DNA from 3 places in the Psychrobacillus sp. FSL H8-0487 genome. Region 2 is predicted to be linked to each of the others. Evidence: riboswitches for the same ligand, from Rfam matches in the RefSeq annotation. Region 2 holds a riboswitch; each other region holds the start of a gene.

Region 1 (10,298 bases), 1.7 Mb from region 2:
AGTCAATAATGTAGCTGGCTGTTTGTGACTTCCCATCATCCACTGCTTATATTTTACTAACCAATGGTCACTTTCTCCTTCAAAGTGCAACGTGCTAACACCAATTACAGCACAACCAGCGAGTAGCATGAACAAGAATCCCATCGCAATCTTCTTCACCATTTTCCCCACCTCCGTTCATTTAAATTTATACTGAATATAAGTAATTACCTGCTGTAAATTCTTTATTGTAATCAAATATTCACCTACTTTGTATTGCCATCTTTAACACTTCTTTTACAAAATGCCTATTTACTTAAATACGTTTGAAAATAAAATGAGTTCCAATTTCAACAAAATTTACATTTAATAATTTATTTTTTCTTTTTGACTAGTCGAGAAGAAGAGATTGTACTTAAATATATAAAATAGCGAAAGCTTCATAAGTAATTTTATATATGCTATACAGATTCAAGCCCAGTTATTGTGAGAAAAATGGCTTGATTATTTTAGTGATGCCTTAACACCTAACAAACAAGACTTGACATAAAATTCTAAAAACTATACATTGAAAGTAACTTAAATATAATCACTAGGGGTGTTATTTAACTGAGATGAGTATTTACTCAAACCCTTTGAACCTGAACTAGTTAATACTAGCGGAGGAAAGTGTAGATTCTAATACATAATAGCAGGCTGATGATGCCTAATTTTTACTATGCAATTATTTGTATTTGCGCAACTTTCCTAAAGGAAGGTTGCGTTTTTTTATTATATCTATCACTTTATCATTTAAGTTTCAGCAAAACTAACAGTATGGGAGTGGTTATGATGAAAAGAACAGTATTGGTAACGGGCAGTAGTAGAGGTTTGGGATCGGCTATTGTAAAAGAATTGGCACATCAAGGATTTAAAGTGGTTATTAACTACTATAAAAGTAAAGATGCCGCTGAAGAGCTTGTTTCTATACTAGGTAAAGAGAATGCAATTGCAATTTGTGCAGATGTCACAAATCGGGCAGAAGTCGATGCCTTGGTAAAGAAAGCAACCGAATATTTTGGTCAAATAGATGTTGTAGTCAACAATGCATTGGTAGGTTTCAAATTTGATCCAAACAAACAGAAATCCTTTACAGAACTTACTTGGGAGGATTATCAAAAACAACTAGACGGCACTTTAAAAGCCGCATTTAATGTAGTCCAAAGTGTTATACCTCAATTTATTGAACGACTAAATGGAAGTATTATAAGCATTGGTACCAATTTGTATCAAAACCCTGTTGTTCCTTATCATGAATATACAACAGCAAAGGCTGGACTAATTGGTTTTACGCGAAATATCGCCGCTGAACTGGGACAATTCGGCATAAGAGCAAATGTAGTTTCAGGTGGATTATTAAAAACGACTGACGCCAGTGCTTTTACAACTCCTGAAGTATTCGATTTAATTGCTCAATCAACGCCTTTGAAGAAAGTAACTAGCCCTGAAGATGTAGCCAATATGGTCGCTTATTTATCTTCAGAAAATGCTGATGGTATTACAGGTCAGAATTTAACAGTAGATGGCGGTTTGACAATGAACTAGTAACTTAATTTATAATAGATAGTCTTACAAAAATAGACGATTTAAGCAGTCACTCATGACATAGGTAGAGGAGTAGCTAATGAAAGGAAATCAAAGAAAACAAATCCACTTAGGCGTATTGCTGTATGGATGTGGACATCATCAGGCTGCTTGGTTAATGCCTGATTCAAGCATTGAATGCATCGGGAACATTTCTTATTACCAATCCTTAGCACAGTTAGCTGAAACGGGTTGCTTTGATGCGGTGTTCTTTGCCGACAATCAATCATTCCCTGCCAACGCCCCAAATGAAATGCCAGCATTTTGGTTAGATCCAGTGGTCAATTTAACTGCTATTTCTCAAGTGACAAATTATGTGGGATTAGTTTCAACAATCTCAAGTACCTTTTCGAATCCTTACACTGCTTCGCGACAACTGTTAAGCCTAGATCACATTACAAACGGACGTGTCGGGTGGAATCTCGTTACCTCAATGAGGGACGAGGAAGCATTAAATCATAGTATGTCGGAACTGCCTTCTCATGATAAACGGTATGAAAAGGCCGAAGAATTTGCTTCTTTAATGAATAAACTATTTCTATCATGGGACAGCAAGGAGATTCTATATAATCGAGCAGAAAAACAGTTAATCAATCCTGTTAATATACAACCTGTTGACCACAATGGGACCTATTTTAAAGTGAAGGGCCCATCCACGACGCCAAAAAGCCCTCAAGGCAAACCAGTAGCCATGCAAGCAGGGGCATCTAAACAAGGGATTGCATTAGCTGCAAAATATGCAGATGCCGTCTATTCAGTGTCATGGAACTTAAACCAAGCGAAAAAGTACCGCAAGAAGTTGGATGAACAGGTTAAGCAATACGAAGACTGTAATCGACATATTAAAGTATTCCCAGGCTTAGTCACTTATGTAGGGCGTACTCATGAAGAAGCTCTTGCCAAAAAATCAGCGTTAGATGAGAAATTACCTATAGAAACGGCTTTAAAACAGTTGAGCTTCTTTCTCCAGCAAGATTGTTCTAAATGGGACATTGAACTAAAAGTACCTCCATTACCTCCGGCAGAAGAATTTATGGGTCCGGTTGGACGATACGAAACAATATTAGAAATTATTAAAGATACTCAACCTACAGTAAAGGAACTCTTAGGATACCTTAATGCAGGTGGCGGACATTTCACGCTGATTGGTACTCCTGAGAAAATTGTGGATCAGATGGAGGTTTGGATTGAGGCGGGTGTAGCGGACGGATTTAATCTTATGCCTCCTACATTGCCAGGTAGTTTAGAGGACTTTGTTGAACTCATTGTTCCTGAAATGCAAAAAAGGGATATTTTCAGAAAGCAATATGAGGGGCATACCCTCCGTGAGCATTTGGGGTTACCATTAGGAATTAGATAAGTTGGTCCATGATCCCCCAGGAATCACTATTTACGGCATCAAGATTGAGAAAGACAATCTTGGGATGTGGAAGGGGAAGTTGTTGATGAATGTATCTATACGTGAAAAATCACCAATCGTACATTGTATGACAAACAAAGTCGTGGCGAATTTTCAAGCCAATGGATTGCTTGCTATTGGAGCATCACCGGTTATGGGAGATGAAGAAAGAGAAGTGGAAGAACTAGTCACACTCTCCAATGTTCTCTCATTGAATATTGGCACTTTAAATGAACGAACGTACAGCAGTATGCTAGTGGCTGGAAGAGTTGCAAATCAAATAGGAATCCCTGTAGTGCTTGACCCCGTCGGAGTGGGAGCTACTCGATATCGTCTTCAAGCGGTGGATAGACTTCTAGATGAAGTCAAAATAAATTTAATACGATGTAATACTGGTGAACTGGCGTCACTTATGAAAAAAGAATGGGCTTCCAAGGGAGTAGATTCAGGGAACGGACAACTTGATCGAAAAGAAGAGGCTATGGCTTTAGCTAGACAAAAAGAGTGCATAGTCGTTGTGACAGGAGAAGAAGACATTGTGACGGATGGAAGTTGTTTGAAGACAGTAAGAGCAGGGCACGTTCGAATGACAACAGTAACTGGAACAGGCTGCTTACTGAGTAGTATCTTAGGAGCTCACCTTGCCTTGACATCTAAAAACCATGTAGAACTTTTGAGTAGTGCTTTGTACGAATATGGAGCATCAGGAGAAGAGGCTGCAGAGAAAACAGAATTTTCCGGGGCATTTCAACAAGCTTTTCTTGATCGATTAAGTGCAAGAGGATGGAAATACGATGTCTGATTCAAAGCCATGTGTTTTAACGATTGCAGGTTCTGACTCAGGTGGAGGAGCCGGGATACAAGCAGATATAAAATCTTTTCAAGAACGAGATGTATTTGGAACGAGTGTTATTACAGCAATCACTGCTCAAAACACTTGTGGGGTGCAAGGTGTCTATCCCGTAGAAGCAAAAGCTGTCCAACAACAGCTCCAATCTATTGGAGAGGATTTCTTCATTTCAGCAGTTAAAACCGGGATGCTCTTTAACACAGATACAATCGCTCTTGTTGCGAATGCAATATCAGAGTACAGGTGGAAAAATATCGTCGTCGATCCCGTGATGGTTTCAACAAGTGGACATATCTTGTTAGAGGAGGAAGCGATTGATACCTTGAAAACAAAACTCTTTCCTTTAGCACGTATCGTCACACCAAACATACCAGAAGCTGAGCATCTAACAGGATTAAAAATTGAAAAAGATATAGATATTTTAAAGGCTGCAGAAAGAATTTTATCGATGGGTGTCAAATCGGTGCTTATCAAGGGTGGTCATAAAAAGGACGAATATGCAGAAGACGTATATGTTGACGAAAAAGGCGTATGTATCCGTTTCAGTTCAAAGCGAATCGATACAAAAAATACGCACGGAACAGGCTGTACCTTCAGTGCAGTCCTCACAGCTGAATTGGGTAAGAGAAATAATATTGATGAAGCATTGATGACCTCCAAAAGATACATTCAATCTGCAATCGAAAACGTTATCTCACTCGGACAAGGGCATGGTCCTACTAACCACGGAGCCTATAGAAAAAAAGGCATAAAGGAGAGGATTATTAGTGTTCAAGAAACCATCGATTTATTTCATAATGGGGACAGCTAATGTGAAGGATGAGGAACCGTTGACGGTTCTAGAGGACGCATTACAGGCAGGAATCACGCACTTCCAATTACGCGAAAAAGGGAAAGGTGCACTAGTTGGTAGCGAATTAGTTGCATTTGCTCAAGCATGTAAAAGACTATGTAAAATCTATGGTGTACCATTTATTGTGAATGATGATGTTGAACTTGCACTATCCGTCCAAGCTGACGGAATCCACCTCGGGCAAGGAGATTGGAAGGAAGGGGTGAAAAAAGTCATCACAAGCAAAGGGATGGTTCTTGGTCGCTCAGTACAAACCATGCACGAAGCGGAAGATGCTGTTCGCTCAGGTGCAGATTATTTAGGAGTAGGCTCGGTGTTCCCTACTCTTACAAAGCCAGATGCTGAACATGAGGTGGGTGCTTCCACTTCCCTTATTCGGGAACTCCATGAGTACTTTCCGAACATTCCAGTTATAGGTATAGGCGGAATTGAACCGTCAAATGTTCATGTTGTCTGGGAAGCAGGTGCGACAGGCGTAGCGGTTATTTCTTGTATTTGTAAAACGAGTGATCGAAGAGAAGTGATATCAAAACTTTCACCTCCGCTTAAAATAGAGAGGCGGGCACGATGAAATCACAAAAGTTGGTACTAATGGCGATGTTTGTGTCCATAGGAGTATTAGGGTCTGCATTTATTTGGTTTCCTGCTGGCATAGCAAAAGCGTATCCTATTCAACACGCAATAAATGTGTTGTCTGCGGTTTTTTTTGGACCTATAGGAGCCGTTGGTGTTGCACTGATGACTGCAGTCATACGGATTTTCACAGGTACAGGTTCACTTCTAGCTATTCCTGGTGGAATCATTGGAGCCCTGCTTGCAGGTGTTCTGTATAAAATCACAGGTAGAGTAGGAATGGCGGTAGTTGGTGAAATTATTGGCACAGGATTGTTAGCATCTTTAGTTGCAGTTCCCTACGCAAAAGTTTTTATGGGAACAGAATTCGGCGCATTGTTTTTTGTTCCAGCATTTTTTGCCTCTAGTCTAAGTGGGGCTTTGATTGCTTGGATTATTGCTAAGAGAATTGAAAGAAGCTCGATACGGTTAGTTGACCACTCATTAAAATAAAAGTGTTTGCACTTTTGATTCCACAATCTTTCCAGGTAATACATTTTCAATTTTATTGTAAATTACCGTCGAACATAGAACTAAAAAACAATTCACACTAATAATTTCAGAATTTTCATAAAGAACAGTTTTTATTGTGTTATAATTTTCCGTAGTGTAAAAGGAGGTACAGGTCCAATGGTAAAAAAATAAAATGAGAAAATCTTAAAATGTTTTATTAACCTTAGTATAAACGTGTAGATTTTCTCTTTCATGGAATTAATATCTAGAATAGAGGAGACATAACATGTTAAATAAATTAAGTAATACTATTTATTATTTATCTAATCAAGATAATAACGAAAGACCAACATTAGGATTGGTATGTGGTGATAGTTATAGTTTAATCATCGATTCAGGTAATTCACCTCAGCATGCTAAAGACTTTTTACTAGAAATCGAGAAGCTAAATGTACCACCAGTTAAATATGTTGCTATTACCCATGCACATTGGGATCACTTTCTAGGAATGAATGAATTTGATGCAACTGTTATTGTTAATAGTCAAACAAACGAAATCATAAAAGAATGGCAAAGTTTTTCCTATGACGATCGTTCTCTCAAGAGCTATGTGAATACTAATCAAATGAGTGCTATGTGTATGAATATTATACAAACTGATATGCCAAACAGGAATAGTTTTAAGCTAAAATCTCCAGATGTAATCTTTGAAAGAACATTAACTATTGATTTGGGTAATAAAGTTTGCATACTTGAAAAAATTAAAAGTACTCATTCGGAGGACTCTACGGTCATTTACATCCCTGATGAAAAAGTTGTTTTTTTAGGTGATTGTGCATATGGTACAACGACAAATTCTTTATTTCATTTCAAGCAATCATTGTTATTACCAATGATTAAAGATATTCAAAAATATAATGCTGAAATGTTTTTACTTGGTCATGAATCGATCTGTGATTCTACTGAAATGGATATATATTGGAGAGAGTTAACAAGATCAAGTCAAGTTGTAAAATCGTCCTCACTAGAAGATGCTTTAGAGTGTTTTAAGGCAGAAAATAAAAGGGACCCTAATAATAATGAATTATTTTTCATAAAAGCATTTGTTAATGACCATATTATTCAATTACAATAACTCTATAGAATACATCATTTAAATATAAAAATTAGCCACCTCATTTAAAAATTGAAATGAGGTGGCTTTTAATGACTGAGTTTTTTTCTCATTTTTCCTTATTATGAATTATTTACTTTTCCTGCCTTTCGAAAAGGTGGAATATTTGCTAAACTTAAAAAGTCTTATAATCTAATCTTTAAAAGCATATTTTATATATGGATTTTCATCACTATGAAGGAACTGTAGCTTCTCTGTTTAAAAGAGTCAAAAAGCTGTCACAAGCAATTATGAGGTCAAATAGGAGGAAATTTGATACGATAGGTACAGTAAATCGGAAAGGTTGACTGCCGTGAGTACAGACGTAAACCTTCTATTGGCATTTGGTGCAGGGTTTTTAAGCTTCATTTCTCCTTGTACGCTACCATTGTATCCTGCATTTTTATCATACATTACAGGAATGTCATTAGAAGAAATAAAAACAGATAAAAAATTAATGCAAAAAAGAGGAATGCTTCATACGTTATTCTTCTTACTAGGTTTTTCTATCATCTTTGTTGCGATAGGGTTTGCAACATCTCTGGTAGGTACATTTTTCATCCAATATGATGATTTACTTCGTCAAATTGGAGCAATATTCATTGTTATCTTCGGATTAATCATTGTAGGCGTATTTAAGCCAGAGTTTTTAATGAAAGAAAAAAAAGTTCAATTTAAAAATCGTCCGGCTGGTTATATAGGTACTATTTTAATCGGAATGGCATTTGCTGCAGGATGGACACCATGTACTGGACCCATATTAGCTGCCGTTATCGTAATGGCAGGATCCAATCCTGATGCTGGTATGTGGTATATGCTTGCTTATGTATTTGGGTTCGCAATTCCATTTTTCGTATTGTCATTCTTTGTAACGCGACTTAACTGGATACGTAAAAATAGTAATTTAATCGTTAAAGTTGGCGGTTATATTATGATTGCACTTGGATTGATTTTATTTTTTGATGGATTAACGTATATTATTCGTATATTAAGTCCAATTTTTGGAGACTTCACTGGATTTTAACAGGAGGAATTATGCAATGCCAACAGTATTAGTAGTAGATGATGCGGTATTTATGCGCACAACGATTAAGAGAATGCTAGAAAATCATCAGTTTGAGGTTGTTGGCGAAGCAGCTAATGGAGAGGAAGCTGTAAATCTGTATAAGCAGCTTCTGCCAGATGTCGTAACGATGGATGTCACAATGCCTGGTATGAATGGTATAGAAGCTGTAAAAGAAATTATTGCGGAATTTCCTGCAGCCAAAATAGTAATGGTAACCGCGTTAGGGCAACAAAAACTAATCGTTGATGCTTTGGAACTTGGAGCAAAAGACTTCATTACGAAACCTTTCGATCCAGATCGAATTGTGAATGTGTTACATAATGTTACTTCGGATATATAGTAACATCATGCCGGTTTATCAGGCTGTAATACCCCGACAAAAAGAGAACACATATCGAGAGTCAGGGGAGAACTGCCTGTGTAAACCCTTATGGTCTACACATCCGTCCTTGTTAAGCGAAGTACCCCTGATGGATGAATCACTTTAAACAACTAAAAGATATGGGGAATTACAAATGTTAGATAAAATATCTCCAAATATGATGCTTATTGCTTCCACCGTAGTAGCCATTGGCATGGGAATTCTTGTTACAACTGTTCGTGCAAAATCTGCTAAACAACCAGCAAGCGTGAAAAAGATATTATTACCGCCAATGTTCATGTCCACTGGTGCATTGATGTTCGTGTTTCCTTATTTCCGTGTTAACTTAATGGAGTTTTTGGAAGCAATTGCGGCAGGATTACTTTTCTCCATTTTTCTAATTTGGACATCGAAATTTGAAAGTAGAGACGGAGAAATATATTTAAAACAATCCAAAGCATTTATATTCATTTTGTTTGGCTTGTTGATCGTACGCATCATTAGTAAAGTATTATTAAGCTCAACTATTGAAATTGGCGCTCTTAGTGGTATGTTTTGGATATTAGCTTTTGGTATGATTGTTCCATGGAGACTTGCCATGTACCTGCAATTTAAAAAAATACAAAATCAAACCGAAAAAGTGAGCACCCTGTAATTTAGGAATGCTCGCTTTTTTGAGTATATAGAATATAAAGCTAGAGTCCCCTCTATATCAAAGAAGGATTCGATGTTAAGAACTACTTAATCATCTTTATACTCATAGCCTGAAAACCTTACTACTTCCCACTTTTGTTTTCGAAGAGAGTTCATAACCTCTTCCCCTATGTTTAAATTACTTTCCACGATGTTTTTAGGAGTTAATGCCATCCACTGTGTCAGAGTTTGGGTACCAATGCATTTCCCTTATAGCTCCTGGCAAAATTTCTACAAGTGCTGCTGAAATCAATTCAGACACAGGAAAATTCCTTGAATCTACAACACGTACTGAACCTCCAGGAGGAGGTGGGGAAATAGCGCTCAAAGAAATGGTCCTTAACCTATTGTTAATAAAAAGAAACTATCTTGAACAATACTGTTCAAAATAGTTTCTTTTCTTGTGCTCTAACTTTACTAGGTTATTACTACCTTAATTGAGAGCGTATTCTTCTCTACTAATTTAATGATATGAGTAATATCTATACAATAAGAACACTTACAGGTTTGTTATCTCTGGATTGATTGCGTAGGCTTGTCTTTAGACAATTCAAAGTACTTGTTATAAGGAGTTACATCAATATCCATCTCGGCAAGCTTTTTACGTAGAAATTTATGATCTCTCTTTGGAGTTGCAATGATATATCCGCGTATTAATAACTCTTGCGTAATGGATTTAGCTTTTTCTTCTAAAGCCAACTGTCCTATTTTCCCTGCTATTTTTTGTTTCGCAACAGGTCTGAATAGATCTGGAACTGGTGTAACTAATTCGTTGAGCAGATGCTTTTGCTCATCATTCCAAAGATGGATTGTTTGATCTACATAATATTCTTCCCAATCCAAATCTGATTTCCCATCTTGCTTAGGCAGTGACTTACCAAACTTGCGGAACATAAAGAAGCCGCCAATTCCCATAAGTACCACTAATAGGACAACCCAAAAAAGAATAAACCATAAAAACCAACCTTCTAGCAAACTATTCACCTCATTCTCTAATACTCAGTATAAGTTGTTCCGTAAAATATTTCATCCTCCATGTATCCTTTCTGTTAAAAAAGTTCTATCTACTAATTGAAAGGAGGGGATAGACATGGCAAACCTAGAGTATAAACATGCAGTATTAAGACTCATTTTTGAAGGAGGAATAACTGAAGAAGGTAAGATGATTTTAAAGTCAAAAACCTATCGTAATGTTCGAGCAAATGTAACAGCAGACCAACTGGATACTGTTGCATTAACACTTAGTTCCTTTTCCG
Region 2 (10,298 bases):
TCTATCGCCTATTATTGTCATCACAGGCTCTGCATATTTAATTGACACCCCAAAATCAAATGTCACAATCCCTTGTAAATATACAATATACTGCTCCCATAAAGACCCATCGAGACCTATACATTCAAGAGCCTGCTGCTTTTGTACTTCTGTTAGTTCATTTATCGTATCGCCGAAAAAATATAACAGCGGATCACCTGGGGCTAATCGCGGCAAAGCGAAATTAATCGTCAATGCTACGAGGAACACCAGTCCATATTGAATTAGCTTTTTTCCAATTGACGATAGAGTCCTATTCATTCCTTACAACTCTCCTTATTCCACAAATTTTGGAGCTGTTGCCGAAACAGCTTGACGCGTTTCTTCTGGTAAGAATGAATATTTGTGCACAATCCCGTAACCTAAAGACTCTACATATTGGTCATACACCGTAGCGTTATAAGCGAAAACTTCCTCCGGATAATAAACGGCAATTGCAGTAGGTTGGTTATTGTATAACTCCTGCATATCAAATGAAATTGCTTTACGATCTTCAATTGTGGATGCCGCCATCCAATCTTCAATCAATGTATCCATAGCAGGATAGGCTATATCTTTCGTCCATAGATATGATGCACGATGAGACATAATGAATTGATCTGGATCTGCTACACCATGCGGACCTATTAAACTAACATACGTATCAAAATTATCCTCTGAATTGGCAGCTGCATAAGTCGTAGCATCCATTGCTTCTACTTCAAACTGTAACCCTATATCTTTTAATTGCTCCTTCAGCATTTCAGCTACACGCACATAAACAGGTTCACTTGCAGAAACAATTGTATTCATCCGTAACGTTTCACCTTCTGGTGTTTCACGAAAACCATCATTATTTGTATCTTTGTAGCCAAGTGAGTCTAGAATTTCTGTTGCTTTCGCTATATCATATGGTGTCGATAAATCTGGATTTGTCCACGGAGAATCCGGGTGAGGATATCCAGTTAAACCAGCACGTCCTTGACCTAATAACACAGTATCAACAATGCTTTGACGATCTATCGCTAGAGATACCGCTCGGCGTACCTCTTCTGTATTAAATGGCTTTCGTTCATAATTTAAACCGAATTGGACAATAGATAATGGAGATACTTTTGCTAACTTCATCGCCTCGGTATTTTTAAATGAATCTTGTAATTCAGCTGGTACTGTACGCGTAGATGCATCAATCTCACCTGCACGTAATGCGTTAAACATAGCTGTTGCATCCTTTATAATCGGCATATTTATGGAAGCAACTGTTGGTTCACCCATGAAGTATTCATTATTCGCTTTAAATTTGTAATACTGGTCTGCTTCATATTCTTTTAAAACAAAAGGACCTGTTCCTACAGCTAACTTATTATATTGACGTGGATTTTCAACATCTTTCCAAATGTGCTCTGGTAAAATCGGCAAATCGGCAAAGGTAATACTCGCTAGTGATGGACAAGCATAGGCGCACTCAAAACGAACCGTTTTTCCATCCTCTTCAACTTCAATTTCATCAATTTTCGGTACTTCGCTAACATGATGTGTATGGCGGTTGGCTGAACCATCGCGGAAGTATTCATATGTAAATTTGACATCTTCTGCCGTAAAGTCTTCCCCGTCATGCCACTTTATACCATCACGTACCTTTACAATCCAAGTTGTATCATCAAGTTGCTCTGCAGACTCTGCTAACCATGGAATCGGTTCATCTACATATGGCGATGGTGAAAATAATTTGTCATATACTAAATCAGTTAACCAGTCGACGTTTCCGGTATATATATTTAATGGACCAACATCTGATGGAATCCCCACTTTTAACTCTGCTACTTGTTCCGTTACTGCTCCTTCACCTTCTAAATTTGTTTCATCAGCTTGTCCTTTAGCTTCATTCGATGAACAACCTGCTACTAAAAACACTAATAGTATAAGCGGTAAGCCCCATAATTTTTTAATCCCTTTATACACTATGCTTTCTCCTTTTTATTAAATAATTGATTTTTTATTCCTGCCTTCGTACTTTAACACCAACGATAATGATTCTCAATATCATTTATAATTCACATATCGACTTTTCACCTAGCTCCATGGAAGTAAGCGCTATCAATAAAATAAATAAATAGTATTATTCATTTTATTAATAGTTGCAAACTAGATTTGAAAATATAGAAAAACCCAAGCTATAAGAAGCTTGGGTTAGTTCATTCTATTGGCACTCAAAGGCTTTCCATATGTATAAATTGATTTTTGACGTATTTGCAGAAATTTAACTCTCTTTGGGTTAGCATTTTTTGTGGATTAGATACAATTGCATTTTGACGTTTAATACAAAGTCCATGAATCGACTTCGCCATAATCTTGTTCTGACCTAAAAGAGGCTCTATTATTTTTAAGGGCAAAAAAGAAATACCCATACCAGACAAGACAGCTTGTTTTATAATTTCAAAATTCGTCATCTGCATATATTGGACTTGTGCATTCTTTTGATCGATTTTATCTTTGATTAGTTGTTGCAAATACAAGTTTTCTGGTAGTAAGAGAGTTTGGTTTTTTAAATCTCGTGCGTAAATCACTTTTCTTCCTGCCAGCGGATGACTGCAATGCATTATTAAAAATAATTCCTCTTCAAATAATAAGTCCACTTTATATGCTTGTTGAAATTCTGAGTCATTCTCATAGATTGGCATAATTGCAAAATTTGTTTTCTCAAGAAGTAACTTTTCCTTAAGGCTTTCATAACAATTGCTTTTAATGGAGAATGATTGCTGTTCAAATTCATCTATATGGAGAGGTAAAATAGTCGCAAAATATTTTTCAGCTATGTAATGACTTATGTGTACGGAAAGTGGAGAATTTACTTGGTGCAATTCTTGTTCCATTTGCTTATCTAGTAATAATATTTTCCTAGCATATTGTAAAAAAACTTCCCCTTGCTCTGTTAATTCAATTTGTCTATTTTTACGTTGAATTAATATGGTCTTATATTTTTCTTCTAGCTGTTGAATTTGATGACTAATTGTTGGTTGAGAACAAAACATTCTACGAGCCGTCTCTGTAAATGAACGACATTCAGCTAGAACGATAAACATTTGCATTTTATCTAGCATGCAACTGACTCCCTTTTATATGAATATCACTACTGATAATGATAATCGTTTTCATTATAGTTTATCATTTGCACTTACTGATGTCGATCATCATTTCAAGTAAACAAAAAGAGTGGCCCTGCATATGAGGACCACTACTTAAGTATTAGAGAATTCTATTTTGAGGTTCTCTATTTTCTAAAACTGCTTCTATATCTTTTGCATTCATTTGCATCATCGCTTGGCGAGTGCGGATACTGGCACTACCGATATGGGGAGACACCGTTACATTAGGTAAAGTTAGTAGAGGATGATCCACCGGTACAGGCTCTTGCTCAAATACATCTAGTCCTGCAGCCCATATCTTTTTCGACGCCAGTGCTTCATAAAGAGCTTGTTCATCTACTATGCCACCTCGTGCGACATTAATAATTGCTGCAGTTTCTTTCATCATATTAAGTTCACGTTCCCCTATAAGTCCCTTTGTTTCAGGTGTAAGTGGAGTTAATAGAATGACAAAATCAGATTGCTTAAGTAATTCGTCTAATTCCGCGTAAGTAAAGCCGTACGTTTCTTCTGCATCTAGTTTTCTAGAGCGATTATGATATAACACATTCATATCAAAGCCTTTCGCACGTCTAGCAACCGCTTCCCCTATACGTCCCATTCCTACAATACCGAGCGTTGCACCGAAAATGTCCATTCCTGTATATTGCATTGGTGACCAGGAATCCCAGTTACCCGAACGAATTTCTTGTTCTACTTCTGTTATTCTTCGAGCAGTTGCTAATAGTAAAGCAAATGCTAAGTCTGCCGTTGTCTCTGTTAATACTCCCGGAGTATTTGTTACGACAATACTACGGTCTTTTGCCGCCTCTATGTCTATATTGTTATAGCCAACTGCAAAATTACTAATTACTTTTAAATTTGGAAGGCCTTCAATTAGTGTACGATCGATATTATCGGATAACATCGTCCATAGAGCGTACGCGTCTTTAGCATTTGTTATTATTTCTTCATTTGTCATTCCAATAGTTTCGCTATGCCACATTTGTACATCAAACTTTTTTCTTAAAGGCTCAATGATTTCTTCGGGTAGTTTACGAGTTATGTATATTTTCTTCAAAACTTTATCCTCCCTCGAGTTATGTATTCTTGTGTTTCTCTGGTGCTTTCGGGTGATTCTTTGTTCTATTGCGGTGATTCTCTTTTACATTCGGGTGATTATTCTCAACATTCCGGTGTTTCTCCAAATATCCATTATGATTCACCCAGCCCTCAAACAATCGGGATAGATAAAGCATGGACGAAAGTACGAAATTTTGCAAACATATTTACAACTTCAAATAGCTACGTTATACTTTGGGCATATTAAAAAACTACATACCGTTTTGCGCACTAGGGGTGCCCACTTTGGCTGAGATGCGAGCATTTTGCTCCGATCCCTTAAAACTCGATCAGGATAATACCTGCGTGAGGAAGTGCGGTGACTTCCCTAATATTTTTGTATTGGATAAGTGGCTGCATCTTCACGGATGTGGTCTTTTTTTATGAAAAAATACAGGGAGGTTTTTTAAATGGAATGTGGATTGAGCCCAATTATCGGATTTCGTTTTTCGTTACATCCGATGACAAATGATTTTATCAAAGTGATTAAAGGTGCTTTGAAGGAGACGGATACGACGAATGTGTGGATGTACACAGATGATGTGTCGACGGTTATTCGTGGCAAACAAGTACATGTATTTAATGTGGCAAAAGCAATTACATTGCATGCTGCTAAAACAGGAGAACATATTGCACTGTCCGGTACTTTTTCCGCTGGTTGCCCCGGTGATTCTGCAGGAGATGTCTATCTAGACAAAGGCGATATAATTGCCAACACAGATATAACAAAACAATATGTATCTTCTCAATTTGCTCTATACCCGATGAATAACCCGAGTTATATGGACATTATTTACCGTGAAGTGGATCGTGCTAAAGCACAAGGTGTGTTTAATGATTCCATACATTATGCGAGTGGTATTCATGGAGATATTCATGATGTGTTTGCATTTTATGAAGAAGCATTCACGAATGCCCGCTCAGATGAGCATAAGCATTTGGTTATGACCGTTTCTATGAGTATTAACAGCCCCTCTCATGGAGGTCGTTAACATGCTGAAATCATGGAAGCTAAAAGAAATCGTGTTAATGTCTTTACTTGCCGTTGTATTTGGCATTGTCTATTTATTGTTCTTGCATATCGGTAATATTTGGGCTGGATTTATAGGTCCGATTGCATATGAATGGATTTTTGGCATTTGGTTTATCGTGTCTATTATTAGTATGTATATTATTCGAAAGCCAGGTGCTGCAGTTATTTCAGAAACAATCGCCGCTGCCATTGAGGTGTTGTTAGGAAATGCCGTTGGACCCCGACTAATTCTATCAGGTGTTATTCAAGGCTTAGGGGCAGAAGCAGTATTTGCTGCAACTAGATACAAACGCTTTGATATTTGGATTCTAATCCTAGCGGGTGTGGGATCTTCGGTATTTAGTTTTGCCTACGGGTATTTGTTAGGTGGCTTTACGGTATTCAGTACTGGTTATGTTGCACTGATGCTTGGCATTCGCATATTGAGTGGAGCTCTCCTTGCTGGTGTTGGAGGTAAAGCGGTTGCCGATGGCTTACTAGCAACAGGCTCTCTTCGAGGATACGCTATTTCACGACCGAAAAAAGGTGATGCTCGTGCATGACGTCATTTCGTTTGAGAAGGTCAGCTTTCGATATCCAGATGAGGAAAATTGGACTTTGAATGACTTTTCATTTGCAGTACAAAAAGGTTCCAGGGTTGTGTTAACTGGTCCTAGCGGCTGTGGAAAAACGACACTACTTTACTTGTGCAATCGATTATATCCCGATAATTGCGATGGTATTTTAACGGGCAATATTGAGCTATTTGGGAAGGATAGTCGGACATTCATTGCCGGGGAAATAAATCATCGAATTGCTACCGTTTTTCAGGATCCAGATGCGCAATTTTGTATGCAAACAGTGGAAGAGGAGCTTGCTTTTACGCTAGAAAATTTGCAGGTGAAACGTGAAGAGATGGAGAATCGAATAAAAGAGGTACTTGCTCTCACAAATTTAACTGACTTTCGATATTCTATTATTCAACAGCTTTCAGGTGGGCAGAAGCAACAAATCGCTACTGCATGTGCACTTATTATGGAGCCTGAGATTTTGCTGTTAGACGAACCAATCGCTCATTTGGACCCTTATACCGCTAAACGATATATAGAATGGTTGGATCAGCTACAGCAAAATCGGCAAATGACAATTGTTGCAATTGAACATCGCTTGGACTTATGGGGAGATTTTTTTGACAGGATCATTCCTTTGAGCGAAAGCGATGAACCATCCATACTTCCTAAAAGAATGACTTCTATAAAACCAGAGATTTCCATTCAAGCAACAGAAATAGAGACAAAAACTTTTTTGAAGCCCGCCTCATTTTCTTTACAGCGCGGAGAAATTACCATTCTTGCTGGACCTAACGGTAGTGGTAAATCAACTTTATTAAAGGCCTTATGTCATTTGATTCCTAGAAATGGATTAGTAGAACCGACGTTTTTAGGCTATGTTCCGCAATCACCTGAGTTTTTGTTTCTTACTAAGACTGTTCAAGATGAAGTGGCATTTGGCGGTGGATATGGTGTGGATAACATGTTGCAGCGATTAAAACTAATGGACATTGCTGCTTCACATCCTTTTTCTATTAGTCATGGTCAAAAACGAAGGGTAGCCATTGCCGCAATGCTTTGTGATGGGAGAGAAGTAATTTTAATGGATGAACCTACCTCAGGTCAGGATGCTGCCGCATTATCAGAGCTATATCAACTAATAGATGAGCGTGCTCATGATGGCACTACATTTTTAATCGTTACGCACGATATGGAGTTCGCCTATTGTCTAGCAGATTCTATTATATTGATGGAGGATGGTAGTTTAACTGGGAAGTTTCCTGCGTTAGCCGTTTGGGAGAACGAAAAGTTATTACTGGAGCATCATTTACTCCCACCGAAAGGACTGATGCAATGTGAGAAGTCTTTTGCATAGAATGAATCCTTCCGTGAAGTTTGTTTTAATCACTGTGTGCATGTTCACGATGGCTTTTTTCTTTGATCCAGTGCCCCCCCTTCTATTTTGGGCTGGTGTACTTTTAATGCAAATATTGTTCAGTCAAACTGATTGGAAGAAGTGGCTATTCTTTATGATTCCATTTTTTATAATGTCTTTTGGTTATTTTTGGACGACACTTGTATTTGCTAAGGAAACGGTCGGTCCTATCATTTGGTCAATCGGGTCTGTTCATGTGACAGAACTCCAGCTACACCATGCACTTTCTTTGAGCTTCCGTGTTTTAGCTTTTTCAAGTTTGTCTCTATTGTTTGCTTTAACAACTAATCCCGTTACGTTCATATTAAGTTTAATGCAACAATTAAAACTATCCCCTAAAATAGCTTATGGCATTTTAGTAGGCTTTCAGTTTTTACCTGTTATAAAAGACGAATTTATACAAATTCAGCAGGCACAACGGTTGAGAGGAATTGTTCAGAAAAAAAATGTCTTACAGCGTTTGTTGGATACTCGCCTAGTCCTTATCCCCTTGCTTGCGGGTGCTGTCCGTAAAGCCGAGCGATCAGCATTTGCCATGGAAGCAAGGGGCTTTACAGGAGAACGGAGAGGTGGTTTCTTTCATGAGATCTTAGTAGATAAAGTAGATGCTTTTTTAGGAGTACTATTTTTATTTGTATTAGTTTTAAGCTGTACGAACTCCTTCTGGCTTGGTTAAAATAGAAGTAGAATTTCTTAAAACAGTTGGGAGTGTTGTTGGATGCCATCAGTAATATTGCTACGAGGGATCAATCTCGGTGCTAAAAATAAAGTAGATATGAAATCCTTAAAATCTCTTTTTGAAGAGATGAGTTATGAAAATGTACAAACCTATATTCAGACTGGAAACGTAATAGTGGAACAGTCTGTTATTGATGGCCCCTCTTTAGAGGTTGTTCTTCTAGAATCTTATGGATTTGAAATACCTGTAACAATCCGTTCAAAAGAAGAGTTGGAAGAGATTCAGCAGCATCCTATCTTTTACAAAGACCAAGTGTATGTAATGTTTTTAACACAGGAAATTTCGAAGGAGCAACAAGAAATGCTTGTAGGTTTAATAGATGATGAATTTGTTGTTTGGAAAAACCGAAACGTGATTATTAGTCTTTCTAAAACCTATCATCAAACAAAGTTTACGAATGCTTATTTTGAACGTAAACTCGGGATTCCCTCCACAGCTCGCAATAAAAATACGGTTAACAAAATAATTGCAAAAATGTCATAAGTATTATTTATGTATAATGATGAATTTTATAAATTATTCTTATAACTATCTTTCCCATACAATGAAAGTATGAGGAGGGATTAACGATGTCATTTGTATTTCAATCAATCGATCACGTTCAATTAGCAGCTCCAAAGGGTTCTGAATCTATCGCAAGAAAATTTTACGGGGAAATTTTAGGTTTTACGGAAGTAGAAAAACCAGCACTTCTAAAAAAACGAGGTGGCGTTTGGTTTGCTTTCAGCTCTTATCAAATCCATATCGGTATTGAAGAGCCATTTGCTCCAGCTAAAAAAGCCCACCCTGCTTTTCAAGTAGAAAATTTAGATGCTTTAAAGGGACATTTAGCTGAATGTGATGTGAATTTTATAGTCGATGTCGACTTACCCGGAGCCAATCGGATATATATACACGATCCATTTGGCAATCGCATCGAAATATTAGAGTGGATTTCCTGATTTAATATAATAATAGCCCATATTTCTTAATGAAATATGGGCTATTTGTAATTCATTTATAAAGTCAAATAAAGATCTTTATAAAAAAGCTCCGAATAAGTTTATTGTTGCGAAATAAGGGGATTTTATCTATATATTATTAAGGAGGAATTTCTCATGACAAATACACCAGAAACTTTAGATGCACTAAAATCAATTATCAAAAGTGCCAAGGTCGCGATGCTTGTAACACACAGTCCGGAAAACCGCTTAGTAGCACGTCCGATGCAATTACAAGAGGTAGAATTTGACGGTGATTTATGGTTTTTAACACGTACGGATACCGATAAATATGAAGAAATCAAAACAAATGATGACGTCAACGTTATCATTTCGGAAAAATCATATGCGTCGATTAGTGGAACAGCTGAAATTGTCGATGACCTTAATAAGAAAAAAGAGTTTTGGAATAAAGCCTATGAAGTGATGTTTGATATGGATTATACGGACCCTCGACTGATACTGATTAAAGTAAAATCTGAAACAGCCGAATATTGGGAGACAGGATCAATGATCAAGTCTGCATATAATTTCATGAAAAAAGTAGTAGGCAAAGAAGAGCCTGTTGAACCTGGTAAGAGTACAAATGAAACTTTAAAACTTTAAAATTTCTAGGCCGCTATGTTAACGGTCTATCTCACGATTTATAGCAATTGCTTTATTGAACGTATGTAATAGTTCAATAAAGCAATTTTTTGTTATCCGTATTTTAACCCATTAATAGTTTCCACTATTATATTAAAGATCATCAAATCCATTATCAATAGCATTTACTTTTACATATTGACGGGATTTTTGTTCAAAGAAATCTGTTTTTGTTCCATCAATATTATCTGCATAGGCACGTATCCATTTCATTGGGTTTTCTACATATTCAGGATATATTTCTTCCAAACCGATTAAACGTAACATTTTGTTAGCACGGTATTTAATATACCCATGCATTTCTTCTAATTCAATTCCCTCGATATCAGCCAATACATACTCCGACCATTCTATTTCTAACTCTACGGATTCTTTAAATTGTTCGTATACCCATCCAATTAGCTCTTCGTTATTCAGTTCAGGGTTTTCAGAAAGAGTCGCTCTAAACAGTTCTGATATAAATCGTCCGTGCTCTAGCTCGTCTCGGTTTATATAGCTAATCATTGTAGAAGTCCCAACCATCTTGTTATAGCGAGCAAGATTATAGAAATAGGCAAAGCCTGAATAGAAAAACAGTCCTTCTAATAAGGTAGTGTATGTTAACGTTTTTAATATATTTTCTGTCGTCGGGTTTTCTACAAAGTCATTATAATACTTCGCGATGTTTTTAT
Region 3 (10,298 bases), 2.8 Mb from region 2:
TGACAATTATATTAGATTTCTAGTATATCATGTTTTCCTCATACAGATTGTCCCAATTTCGTCACATAACATTCATAATTCTAATTTGTTGTTGGTATATATCAAAGGTATACTTATTAAATAGAAGGAGGCAGCTGAATGTTTAAAATAATCCTTTTAATATTATTTTTTATATCTACTGTAATCGTTAAATTACTATCTATTCTACTTCCCATAAATGGTCAAACCAGTGGCGAGATTTTCAATAGACTTCCCGTCTTTTTTACTCCAGCAAATTATGTGTTTTACATATGGATTGTTATTTTCATCTCATTAGCTTGGTGGATTTGGAATATGATGAAAGATTACAAGTCTTCTCATCCTATCCCTTCTAGACGCATTCTATTATACGGGGCATCATCTGTGTTATATATTTTGTATATATTCAGTTGGCATTACGAACTGTTTGGTTATGCTTTTGGTATTCTCACTGTCTTACTAAGTTGCTTGTTTAAATTATATTTAACCTATCCTTTAGATGATATAAATCGAAAAAATCGATTACCAATTTCCTTCCTTTTAGGATGGACATTTATCAGTTTCTTCATAAATCTATCTTATCTCCTCACGTTTTATGAATTCGGTGGATTTGGTATGACAAAATCACTTTGGGGTGTTATCTTCTTAACCATTGCGACAGCGATAGCTCTTCACTTCCGCTATCATTATTTTGATCGTCTTATGTCAGTTGTGTTTATCTGGACTTTCGTCGGGGTAGCAATCCAACACAACTTTAGTCAACTGCTCCTGACCTCAGCTTCTCTTTTCCTAAGCTGTGTCTTGGTCGTTGGGATAATTTTCCTTAAGAAAGGTTCCAGAACCCCTTAAGGTTTGGACAGACATTTTACAATATTATTACCGAGTAGAGGCTGTTTGTGGTAGTTGTCACAAACAGCCTCTCTTTTTTCGTTAAACATATTTATCTGTCTGTCTCCAACAACTTTAAGAAATAGTTAATGTATTTTTAAATAACTAGATATAAATGTTTTCTAAGCGAGGAGGCTGAGGCAACGCCCACGGAAACCGTCCATCAGCCGAAATTTACTATGAGCACTTACTTCGTAGTAGGATAATTCATATTCTTAATTTAAAAAACGCCTTCAAAAGAGTAAACTCTTGAAGGCGTTTTGTTTTAATCTAATTTAGTTAATAAAATTGGTGCACCTTTTGTGACAACAATTGTATGCTCAATCTGTGCTACTAAGGATTTATCAGGAGTGATAAATGTCCAACCATCACCTGATTCCACAATATGCTCTGCCTTCGCAGAAATAAATGGCTCAACTGCTAAAACCATTCCTTCTTTTAATATTGTTGGATCCCATGCATCATAATAATTCAATACATGTTGAGGAGCTTCATGAAGTGATTTCCCAATACCATGTCCAGTTAGGTTCATAATAACATGCAAGCCATTATCTTTGGCTTCTCTAGCTACTGCTTTACCAATTTGGTTCAATCTTGAACCTGCTTTAACTTTTAGCATTGCACGCTCAAATGCACTCTCAGCTACAGCACACAACTTCTCTTTCTCTTCATATCCTTCGCCTACGACAAAAGAAATTCCTGTGTCTGCAAAATAACCATCAAGCGATCCTGAAACGTCTATATTCACGATATCACCATCTTTTATAACACGAGCGCCTGGCATACCATGAGCTACTTCCTCATTAACACTAATACAAGTATATCCCGGAAAATCGTATTCTCCCATTGGTCCAGAAATCGCGCCATGCTCTTTAAATAGCTTTCCGCCGATTTCATCTAACTCTTTCGTAGTCACACCAGGTTTAGTAGCAGCCTTCATTACATCTCGAATTTCTGCAACAATACGCCCTATTTTTTTTAATGCTACTAACTCTTCGTCAGTTTGTACAATCATCTTAACAAGATCCCTTCTTCACTAAATGTATTCTAATCATACCATATTTAGTGAAGATTCGGCAGTGTGAGGCGTGGAGCTTTAACAAATAATATCGAACAAATGAAAGCTGCTACTAAAAATACAGGAATCATATAAGTAGAATTATAGATCAACGAATACAAAATAACATTTTGCTCACCAGCAAATTCACCAAAGAATAGAATACCTGAAGTTACATGTGCTAAATAACGAAGAAAAGCTGCGATGAACGTTCCCAAGACAACTGCTCTAACCATTTTCATTTTATCCTTTTGTTCAAATGCATGTAAAAACGCAGGTCTCAGAAAACCAGCAAAACCAGCTACCATAAATGCGATGAAATAATCTATTGCTACTTGTGCTATCACTATTTCAAATGATAAGGGAGCTGCGTAAAAACGGCCTGTAACGACTTGTAATACACCTATTAAAAATCCAGTAGTTAAACCTGCTACAATACCACGACGAAAAGCCATTAAAATAACAGGTACTAAAACGAATGTAACTGATCCACCTTGCGGCATTCCAAAGCCGATCATATCTAAAACATATCCTAAAGCTGCAAAAATAGCGATTTCCATTAATATTAATACTCGATTATTCTTCATGACAATCCCCTTTTTTTGACCACAAAAAAAACGACCCCCGGGATAGACCCAGACATCGCGCGATTGTCAGTTTCCATCCACATCCCTACGCAAGTATTAACTTACAGGTTCGAAGGGTACTATCTCAGCCGTATCAACGGCGCCCCTTGTGGTTTGAATTATTTAGTTCGAGTTCATTGTAGCTGAATAGATAAAGTATTGCAACCTTCTTTTGTTCTTTTGTTATACTTGTAAAAACTATATGCGTAAGGGGATGTTTACATGATTACATTATTAAAAGATTTAATACGTATCAAAAGTGACACATTGGAAGGCGCAAATAATGCTTTGTTATTTTGTGAGAATTGGCTAGAGGAACGAGGTATTACTACTACGATCTTAAAGCATGAGGAAAAACTGATGCTTATGGCAGTAATAGGAGACGGTGATAAATGTATGATTTGGAATGGTCACGTAGATGTTGTTCCAGGAGAAACTTCACAATTTCAGCCTTATATTGAGGGAGATTATTTATATGGTCGTGGAACAGCTGATATGAAAGCGGGAGTTGCAGCGATGATGCAAGCCTTTTATGAGCTATCTAAACAACCTGAAAATCTTGCTCAAAAAATCCAACTACATATCGTAACCGATGAGGAAACAGACGGAGAGACATCCAAATTTTTGGTCGATCAAGGATATATCGGTGACTTTGTTATATGTGGAGAACCTACCTATCTACAAATTGGCTTACAGGCAAAAGGAATTATCCAGTTTGATGTAATACTTAAGGGCAAATCTAGTCATGGTAGTCGTCCTTGGGAAGGAATAAATGCAATTGAACAAGCGTTTCTTTTTGACCAACAGCTTCGCAAACTTTCTTTTTTAACAGCAAGCAATGAGTTCTATGATTATCCTTCCTTAAACTTGGCAAAAATACAAGCAGGAGAACGATATAACGTAGTGCCCGATGAGTGCATAGTAAGTTATGATCTTCGTTACGTACCTGGACAAGATATGCATAGTATTCTTTTAGATCTCCAAACGTTGACAGAAGAATTTCCCAATAGTGAAATACAAGTGCACACTACCGCTCCTGCAGTAACAACTGAAGCTATTAACCCATATATCGAACGTATTGCTCAGGTCACTTCACAGTTTATAGGAAAACCTGCTGTGTTATTTGGGCAGCATGGAGCAGCTGATGCTCGCTTTTATGCAGAAACTGGAGCAGGCGCTATTGAGTTTGGACCAAGTGGTGGGGATTGGCATGGTGAAAAAGAATATGTATCTATTTCCTCTACGGAAACTTATAAAAACATCTTAGTCTCCTTAGGTAAAAGTGAGAAAAATATCATAATTTCGTAGGATATATTAGAAAGAATAGAGGTGATATAAACTGGATAATCCAAGAATTTTATCAGCACTTTCCTATTTTAGTGTTTTGTTTGCTCCCTTTTTATTGCCCATCATCGTTTATTTTGTCTCACAGGATCCTGAGGTTAAATATCATGCAAAAAAATCCTTAATCTCTCATATCATACCTGTTGTTTTATTAGTAATTTTGTTCATTAGTATCTTTTCAAGTTTTATGCCTTTTACAACTGGATATAATGAACAGCCTACCCTTTGGATGGCAGTGGGACCTTTAATACTAATCGGTATATATATGCTTGTGTATGTTATAGTAATGGTTTGGAATATTGTTCAAGGCATTAAAGTATTAAGATAACGTTTATTTATAGGCTCTTAAGGGTACATAATTATTAATAACGAAAGCCAAGGAGCGATTATGATGAAAGTAAAAAACTTAGTTAAAACAGCAATTAAATTTGCACCAATTGTTTATCCCATTATCCGCAAAGTGTTAAAATCTAAAAAAACTACTCGCTAAAAAACTGTCCTCCTAAATAAGGGGACAGTTTTTTTAGTATAGGAGGTGCTTTTGCGCAGCATTCATCAGTAAACTTGCAACTTCTACCCCTATTTAAGCAACTTCCCCCAAGCGTCAATACAGCTAAGCATTTGGAAAGGTAAGCAACATGCTATATTAGTGGCTTCAATTCTGTTAATGAGTAGTAGTTGTCCATTCCCTCTGCCTTAGCTACAGGAGATTTTCCTTCTTCTTTACTAGCATTCAGAATTTGTTCAAACGATAGTGGATTCGGTGCTGGCAACTCACTTTGGGTCACAAATATTCCCTTGTTGTACTGTGAAAAAAATGCATTTGCCATAATACGATAACCTTCCATCGTTGGATGGACATCTGCAGGATTTGGTAATAATGTCGTTGCATTAACTCCAAATGACTCTTCTACTGACACATAAGTTGCTCCATTTGCCTCTGATTGTTTTTTTAATATAAGCTGCAAACGGTCTAACTCTTTTTTAATACCACTCTTTTGCGACTCTCTGACATGAGGATAAGCAAAATAATAACCCATGACATAAATTTTTGCTTTTGGTGTTAGTACTTGCACTTCTTTAATAATCTGCTCTATATTTTTTCGCGCATTATTTAAAGCAAAATCAGCTGAAATTTGTTGATATGCTACAGAACCACTCGTTGAATTCACTTGTACCATTTGTAGCAAATCATTTGCTCCTGCGGATATCGTAACTAACGTAGCCTTCTTCAGCAACTCTTTCGCTTCATCTGTCTGAATACTCTCAAGAACATCTGCTGTTGTATATCCTGGAAATGCTAATGCTTTTGAATAGAAAGCCAGCTGTCCTGTTGTAGTTAGTTTCTGTGCGATTAAGTCTGTATAACCAGTATCGATGGCACGATTTGGTGTTTGACCGGCTGCCAAAGAATCGCCAAGTGCTATATAGACTTCAGTTCCCTTTGCATCTACTGTGATAGAGCCAAATGAGATAAACAGAATGATTAAAGTACCAAGCATTTTTTTCAAACTACTCACTCCTTAAAAAGCCCATGCTCCTTTTTTGAATATAGGCTCCATTGATCCATCTGCTAATTCTCCCATAATATCCATGTCGCCACTACCAATCATAAAGTCTTCATGCACAATGGAGGTGTTAATACCCATAGCTTCTAATTCACTATGAGTTAAGCCACGAGCACCTTCCACACAGGTAGGGTATGCTTCTCCAATTGCAAAATGGTTGGAGGCATTTTCATCAAATAAGGTGTTAAAGAATAATACATTCGAAGCCGAAATAGGTGATTCATGTGGCACTAAAGCAATCTCTCCTAAATACTTTGCTCCCTCATCTGTTCCAATTAACTCTTGCAATAGTTTCTCACCAGTTGCAGCTTTAATAGAAGTAATCTTCCCATTTTCAAAAGTCAAAGTAAAATCATCTATTACATTTCCTTGATAAACAAATGGCTTTGTATTTTTCACATAGCCATTTACACCTGTTTTAAGTGGTGCAGTATATACTTCTTCTGTTGGCATATTTGCTATAAATGGTGTGTTTTGACCATTTTTACTAGCTCCGGACATCCAAATATGTTCTTTTGGAAGTTCCACTTGAATATCTGTTCCTTCTGCTTTATAGTGTAGCTTTTTGAAATGCTTATTATTTAGTAGTGCCGCTCTACTTTCCAAGTTATCAATATGTTCTTTCCACTGTTGAACTGCTGTGCCTTCACCGATGCGCACAACTTGGAATATTAACTCCCAAAGGGCTTGCATTTGTTCTTCAGGCTTCAGATCAGGGAAAACTTTGGCAGCCCATTTCTCTGAAGGCATTGCAACGATGGACCATGTAATTACATCATTCATCACAGCTTTTCGATAATTTTCTAACGCTTTCCCACTTGCCTTTTGAAAGCTTGAAATACGGTCAATCGAAACACCTTCTAGTAGATCTGGGTTATCCGCGTCAATCCATAATAATGCGCCTTTATTTTCGATTAACTCGTCGCGCTGCATAGCAGCCCACTTAGGAAATTCATGGAACGCTTCATCTGGAGCAAAATCATAAAATGCGCGTGCATTTACTTCATCTGTATAGTTGACATCTACTCTTTTTGCGCCAGCTTCATAAGCTTTTTTCACTATTAATCGTGTAAATTCAATTGTATCTGTCGTCGTATTTATAAGAAGTGGTTGGTTCGGCTGTATATTCAGGCCAACCTTCACTACTAATTCTGCATACTCTTCAAGCTTTTGTTGAAAATCCATCTTTATTTCCCCTTTTGACTAATAGTTTTAGATGTCCCCTCGATTAACTCTCCGCGATACCATACTTTTTGAATTGGCTTTTTAGGAAGCTCTTTTGTCCACTTTTTAAAAGTCTTTTCATCGGAATAAGTTAATAATGTCATTACCTCTCCATCAGCACCCGCACGACCTGTGCGTCCTGAACGATGTAAGTATTGTTCCACTGAATGTGGTACATCTACATGGATTACATGAGTAAGTCCAGATATATCTAATCCTCTTGCTGCCACATCTGTAGCAATTAGTAAACTTACTTTACCGCTTTTAAAATCATCTAATGCTTTCTTCCGTTCATCCTTTTTCATTTCAGAATGTAGGGATACAATCGGCGCATCTCTATAAGAAAGTTTTGCATCCTTCATTAATAGCTGATCTAAACTATTTACAAATGCAAGGCCTCGCATACCTTTCAAGTAAGATATTCTACGCAGTAATTCAGTTTTATCACGAGGTTCTGTCTTCACGAAACTATGGATAACTTCCCCTTGCGAAGGAATATCTTCTGCTGCTACTTGAATACGCACAGGATTCTTCATCATACGTTCCGCAACAAGTTCTATTTCTTCTGTGATTGTTGCAGAAGTTACTATTAGTTGGCTTTCGACAGTTGCATCAACTAAACTTTTTACAGTTGTGCGATGTTCTCTGCTCAGAAGTTGGTCTCCTTCATCTAGGACAACGATGTTTATTTCATGCATTTTTAGTTTTTTCGTTTTTACTAGTTCTTGCAATCTACCAGGGGTTCCAACGACAATTGTCGGTTTCTTTTTAAGTACATCAATTTGTCTGTGAATATTTGCTCCACCAATTAATTGTGCAACTGAAATGTCTGTACCTTTCACCCATTCACGAAAAACCTCTACAATTTGCATTCCAAGTTCTTGAGAAGGAATGATTACCATTGCCTGAATATGTTTTTTGGTAGGGTCAACCATTTGCAAGATTGGAAGTACATAAGCAAGCGTTTTTCCCGTTCCTGTTGGAGATTCTGCAACAATATCAGAGCCATCCAGCATATGTGGGATTAATTGAGATTGTATAGGCATTGGTGATGCAAAATTTGCATCCTGCCATTTGTTTTGTAATGTTTCATTTAAGTTAGTTATAAAAGTCAAATTTGTTTCCACCTTATCCGTATTTAAGTCAAGTGTACCATATTTTTTATATCGACTATTATTTATAGATTATAGAGATTTAGATAAAAAAAAGTGCCTGTTAAAAAGGCACTTATTTACTTTCCTCTTCAGTTGTATATTCCTTCATTAATTCATAAAAATTCAACTCATATAATTGTCTTCCATCAATTTTATATACACCTTTATTTACAAATTCTTCAATAATTCCATCACGTTTTTGTTCTGTTTGTGATTCTTTTATCATCATCATGTTAATGTCTCCTTGCAGATTTTATTCCATTGTATTTTACCCATTCTAAGGTTTAATAAACTTGTCTTTTCATTCTTTTGAAAGCACCCGTAAATAATGGGAAAGCTTTACGAACAAAGTAATAGCATACATAGCCTAGAAATGTCCCAAGTGTATTCAGCCACAAATCATCCACGTCACTACTCCTACTTTGTGGAATCTGCATAATTTCAATAAATAAGGAGATACATAATCCCACAAATACAGGTAATATAAAAAGTTCCATCCTTTTAAATAGTAAAGGTAGAAGAAATCCAATTGGCATAAATAGAATGATATTACCAAGGAAGTTTATATAAAATGGTTGCCAAAAACCTAGGTATACAACTGACTTGTAGGTTTCTTCCACAACACGAAATAACTCCAAATTTACACCAGTAGTATAAGCAGGTACCTCCCCTACTTTAGGTATTATTGTTTGAGAAAAAAGACCAACAAGTACTGAGAAAAACACTAATATTCCAATCTCATGTAAAGTCTCTTTAAGCTTAAATCCTCTCTTCTTCCAACGAAATAGTCGCCAAATGACGATCAATGGAAAGGCAATCCCTATAAAAAATAACATATCATCTAAATAATTTATGATTACATACATCTACTCACCTTCAAATAACTCTTCTAAAAATTTTTCCCTATGATCTAAAAAATACTTTGTAATTTGATAATGCGCTGTCAGTTCATAATCGATTTCCTCAATTTGTCCTTCATCAAAACTTAGGATCGTCGCTTCAGGATATCCTAATAATATTGGAGAGTGTGTCGCAATGATAAACTGGCAATTCTGTTCTTTGATCAAATCATGCATGATACGTAAAAATGCCAATTGTCTCTGCGGTGATAATGCTGCCTCTGGTTCGTCTAACAGATAAATAGCCCTACCATTAAATCGATTTTTAAATAACGACAAAAATGACTCACCATGGGATTGCTCATGAAGGGATTTTCCACCATAACTGTCTAACACACCAAGGCCAGGATTTTCTCTTTCCAGTTCATCCAGATGTGAAGCAAACTGATAATAGGATTCTGCTCGTAAAAAGAAACCACTAGTTACTTTGGGCATCCAAGAAAGTCTTAGATATTTCCCCAATGCACTTTCTGCAGCATCTACATCATAAAGGTTATTTCGACTTCCTCCAGCAGTATTAAACTCACATTTATCTGCAATTCCTTCTAATAATGTCGATTTCCCAGTCCCGTTCTCTCCCACAAAGAAAGTGACAGGAGAAGTTAACTCTAATTCATTAAAGTTACTAATTGCAGGAATGGTGAATGGATACTGCCTTTCCATTTGCGGCTCTTTGAAAAGGGTCACTCTATTTAAAAACATATGATTCCTCTCCCACTCATATCATAAATTATTACTTCTGAAGAAAGGTTGTTTGCCTTGGATCTACCTATTCGTATAGAAACGAAATATATTAAGAAAAGTTCGCTAAAAATTAACGTGTATTATCCTATAGTAACTAATCTACCCAATCCTGCCGTTGAAAAAAAGATTAATGCAGATATTATTCATGAACTAAACAAGCTTTTAATCGAACAAGGATTTTACAGTGAACATTTAGTTGAAATGGTCGGTACCTATGAGATTAAAACGAATGAACGCGGCGTTCTCAGCTTAAGTTTAACTGTCTATTCGTTTACAGGTGGTGCCCATGGTCTAACAATTACGAAATCACTCACCTTTGATGTCAAGACTGGGAAGCAGTATAGACTAAGTGAATTGTTTAAGCCAGACAGCAATTATGTAAAAGTCCTCTCTGACATGATTGAAAAGAAAATTGTCGAGTGGGATGTACCTCTATTAGAGGATTTTACACAAATACGAAGTGATCAAGATTTTTATATAGCGGACCATTCACTTGTCATTTATTTTCAAGTGTATGAATGGACTCCGTATGTATACGGCTTCCCCTATTTTCCAATTACCATTAAAGATATAGAAAATCTTATTCGTGAAGGTGGTATTCTTGAAAAAATGATTCCATTCTAGTGACACACTCTCTTTAGTACGGTAAAGTATTATATAAATACGTACTGGGGGTTTATGGGAATGAAAAAAGCAATTTTCTTTGACTTAGATGATACTTTACTATGGGACAATAAAAGTGTGTCCACTGCGTTTCACAAAACATGCGTATATGC

Evidence for each region. Region 2 has a riboswitch for thiamine pyrophosphate ahead of MHI47_RS01125 (YkoF family thiamine/hydroxymethylpyrimidine-binding protein). Riboswitches for the same ligand answer to the same signal wherever they lie in the genome.
Region 1: another riboswitch for thiamine pyrophosphate. It lies ahead of MHI47_RS09420 (3-oxoacyl-ACP reductase); the one in region 2 lies ahead of MHI47_RS01125 (YkoF family thiamine/hydroxymethylpyrimidine-binding protein).
Region 3: another riboswitch for thiamine pyrophosphate. It lies ahead of thiT (energy-coupled thiamine transporter ThiT); the one in region 2 lies ahead of MHI47_RS01125 (YkoF family thiamine/hydroxymethylpyrimidine-binding protein).

What each region holds. Positions count from the first base shown of each region.
Region 1 covers NZ_JBBOZA010000001.1:1,885,059-1,895,356, reverse strand. The annotation lists gene MHI47_RS09425 (hypothetical protein) at 1-43, opposite strand, end outside; TPP riboswitch at 564-664, shown strand; gene MHI47_RS09420 (3-oxoacyl-ACP reductase) at 811-1,563, shown strand; gene MHI47_RS09415 (LLM class flavin-dependent oxidoreductase) at 1,643-2,962, shown strand; gene thiM (hydroxyethylthiazole kinase) at 3,048-3,803, shown strand; gene thiD (bifunctional hydroxymethylpyrimidine kinase/phosphomethylpyrimidine kinase) at 3,796-4,662, shown strand; gene thiE (thiamine phosphate synthase) at 4,619-5,275, shown strand; gene thiW (energy coupling factor transporter S component ThiW) at 5,272-5,769, shown strand; gene MHI47_RS09390 (MBL fold metallo-hydrolase) at 6,056-6,904, shown strand; gene MHI47_RS09385 (cytochrome c biogenesis CcdA family protein) at 7,236-7,946, shown strand; gene MHI47_RS09380 (response regulator) at 7,963-8,328, shown strand; gene MHI47_RS09375 (CcdC family protein) at 8,504-9,004, shown strand; partial or broken gene MHI47_RS09370 (cupin domain-containing protein) at 9,091-9,346, opposite strand; gene MHI47_RS09365 (DUF2621 family protein) at 9,553-10,017, opposite strand; gene MHI47_RS09360 (DUF1659 domain-containing protein) at 10,133-10,298, shown strand, end outside.
Region 2 covers NZ_JBBOZA010000001.1:209,672-219,969, reverse strand. The annotation lists gene MHI47_RS01145 (ABC transporter permease) at 1-300, opposite strand, end outside; gene MHI47_RS01140 (ABC transporter substrate-binding protein) at 316-1,980, opposite strand; gene MHI47_RS01135 (LysR family transcriptional regulator) at 2,229-3,119, opposite strand; gene MHI47_RS01130 (2-hydroxyacid dehydrogenase) at 3,265-4,224, opposite strand; TPP riboswitch at 4,489-4,595, shown strand; gene MHI47_RS01125 (YkoF family thiamine/hydroxymethylpyrimidine-binding protein) at 4,676-5,257, shown strand; gene MHI47_RS01120 (ECF transporter S component) at 5,259-5,840, shown strand; gene MHI47_RS01115 (ABC transporter ATP-binding protein) at 5,827-7,203, shown strand; gene MHI47_RS01110 (energy-coupling factor transporter transmembrane component T family protein) at 7,205-7,939, shown strand; gene MHI47_RS01105 (DUF1697 domain-containing protein) at 7,982-8,485, shown strand; gene MHI47_RS01100 (VOC family protein) at 8,572-8,943, shown strand; gene MHI47_RS01095 (pyridoxamine 5'-phosphate oxidase family protein) at 9,100-9,588, shown strand; gene MHI47_RS01090 (ribonucleotide-diphosphate reductase subunit beta) at 9,721-10,298, opposite strand, start outside.
Region 3 covers NZ_JBBOZA010000001.1:3,019,788-3,030,085, forward strand. The annotation lists gene MHI47_RS15490 (tryptophan-rich sensory protein) at 139-867, shown strand; gene map (type I methionyl aminopeptidase) at 1,172-1,921, opposite strand; gene thiT (energy-coupled thiamine transporter ThiT) at 1,969-2,550, opposite strand; TPP riboswitch at 2,616-2,707, opposite strand; gene MHI47_RS15505 (M20 family metallopeptidase) at 2,812-3,897, shown strand; gene MHI47_RS15510 (DUF4870 domain-containing protein) at 3,929-4,261, shown strand; gene MHI47_RS15515 (SGNH/GDSL hydrolase family protein) at 4,575-5,435, opposite strand; gene MHI47_RS15520 (aminopeptidase) at 5,457-6,686, opposite strand; gene MHI47_RS15525 (DEAD/DEAH box helicase) at 6,689-7,840, opposite strand; gene MHI47_RS15530 (Fur-regulated basic protein FbpA) at 7,953-8,111, opposite strand; gene MHI47_RS15535 (VanZ family protein) at 8,164-8,745, opposite strand; gene MHI47_RS15540 (AAA family ATPase) at 8,746-9,480, opposite strand; gene MHI47_RS15545 (DUF3298 and DUF4163 domain-containing protein) at 9,538-10,146, shown strand; gene MHI47_RS15550 (HAD family hydrolase) at 10,207-10,298, shown strand, end outside.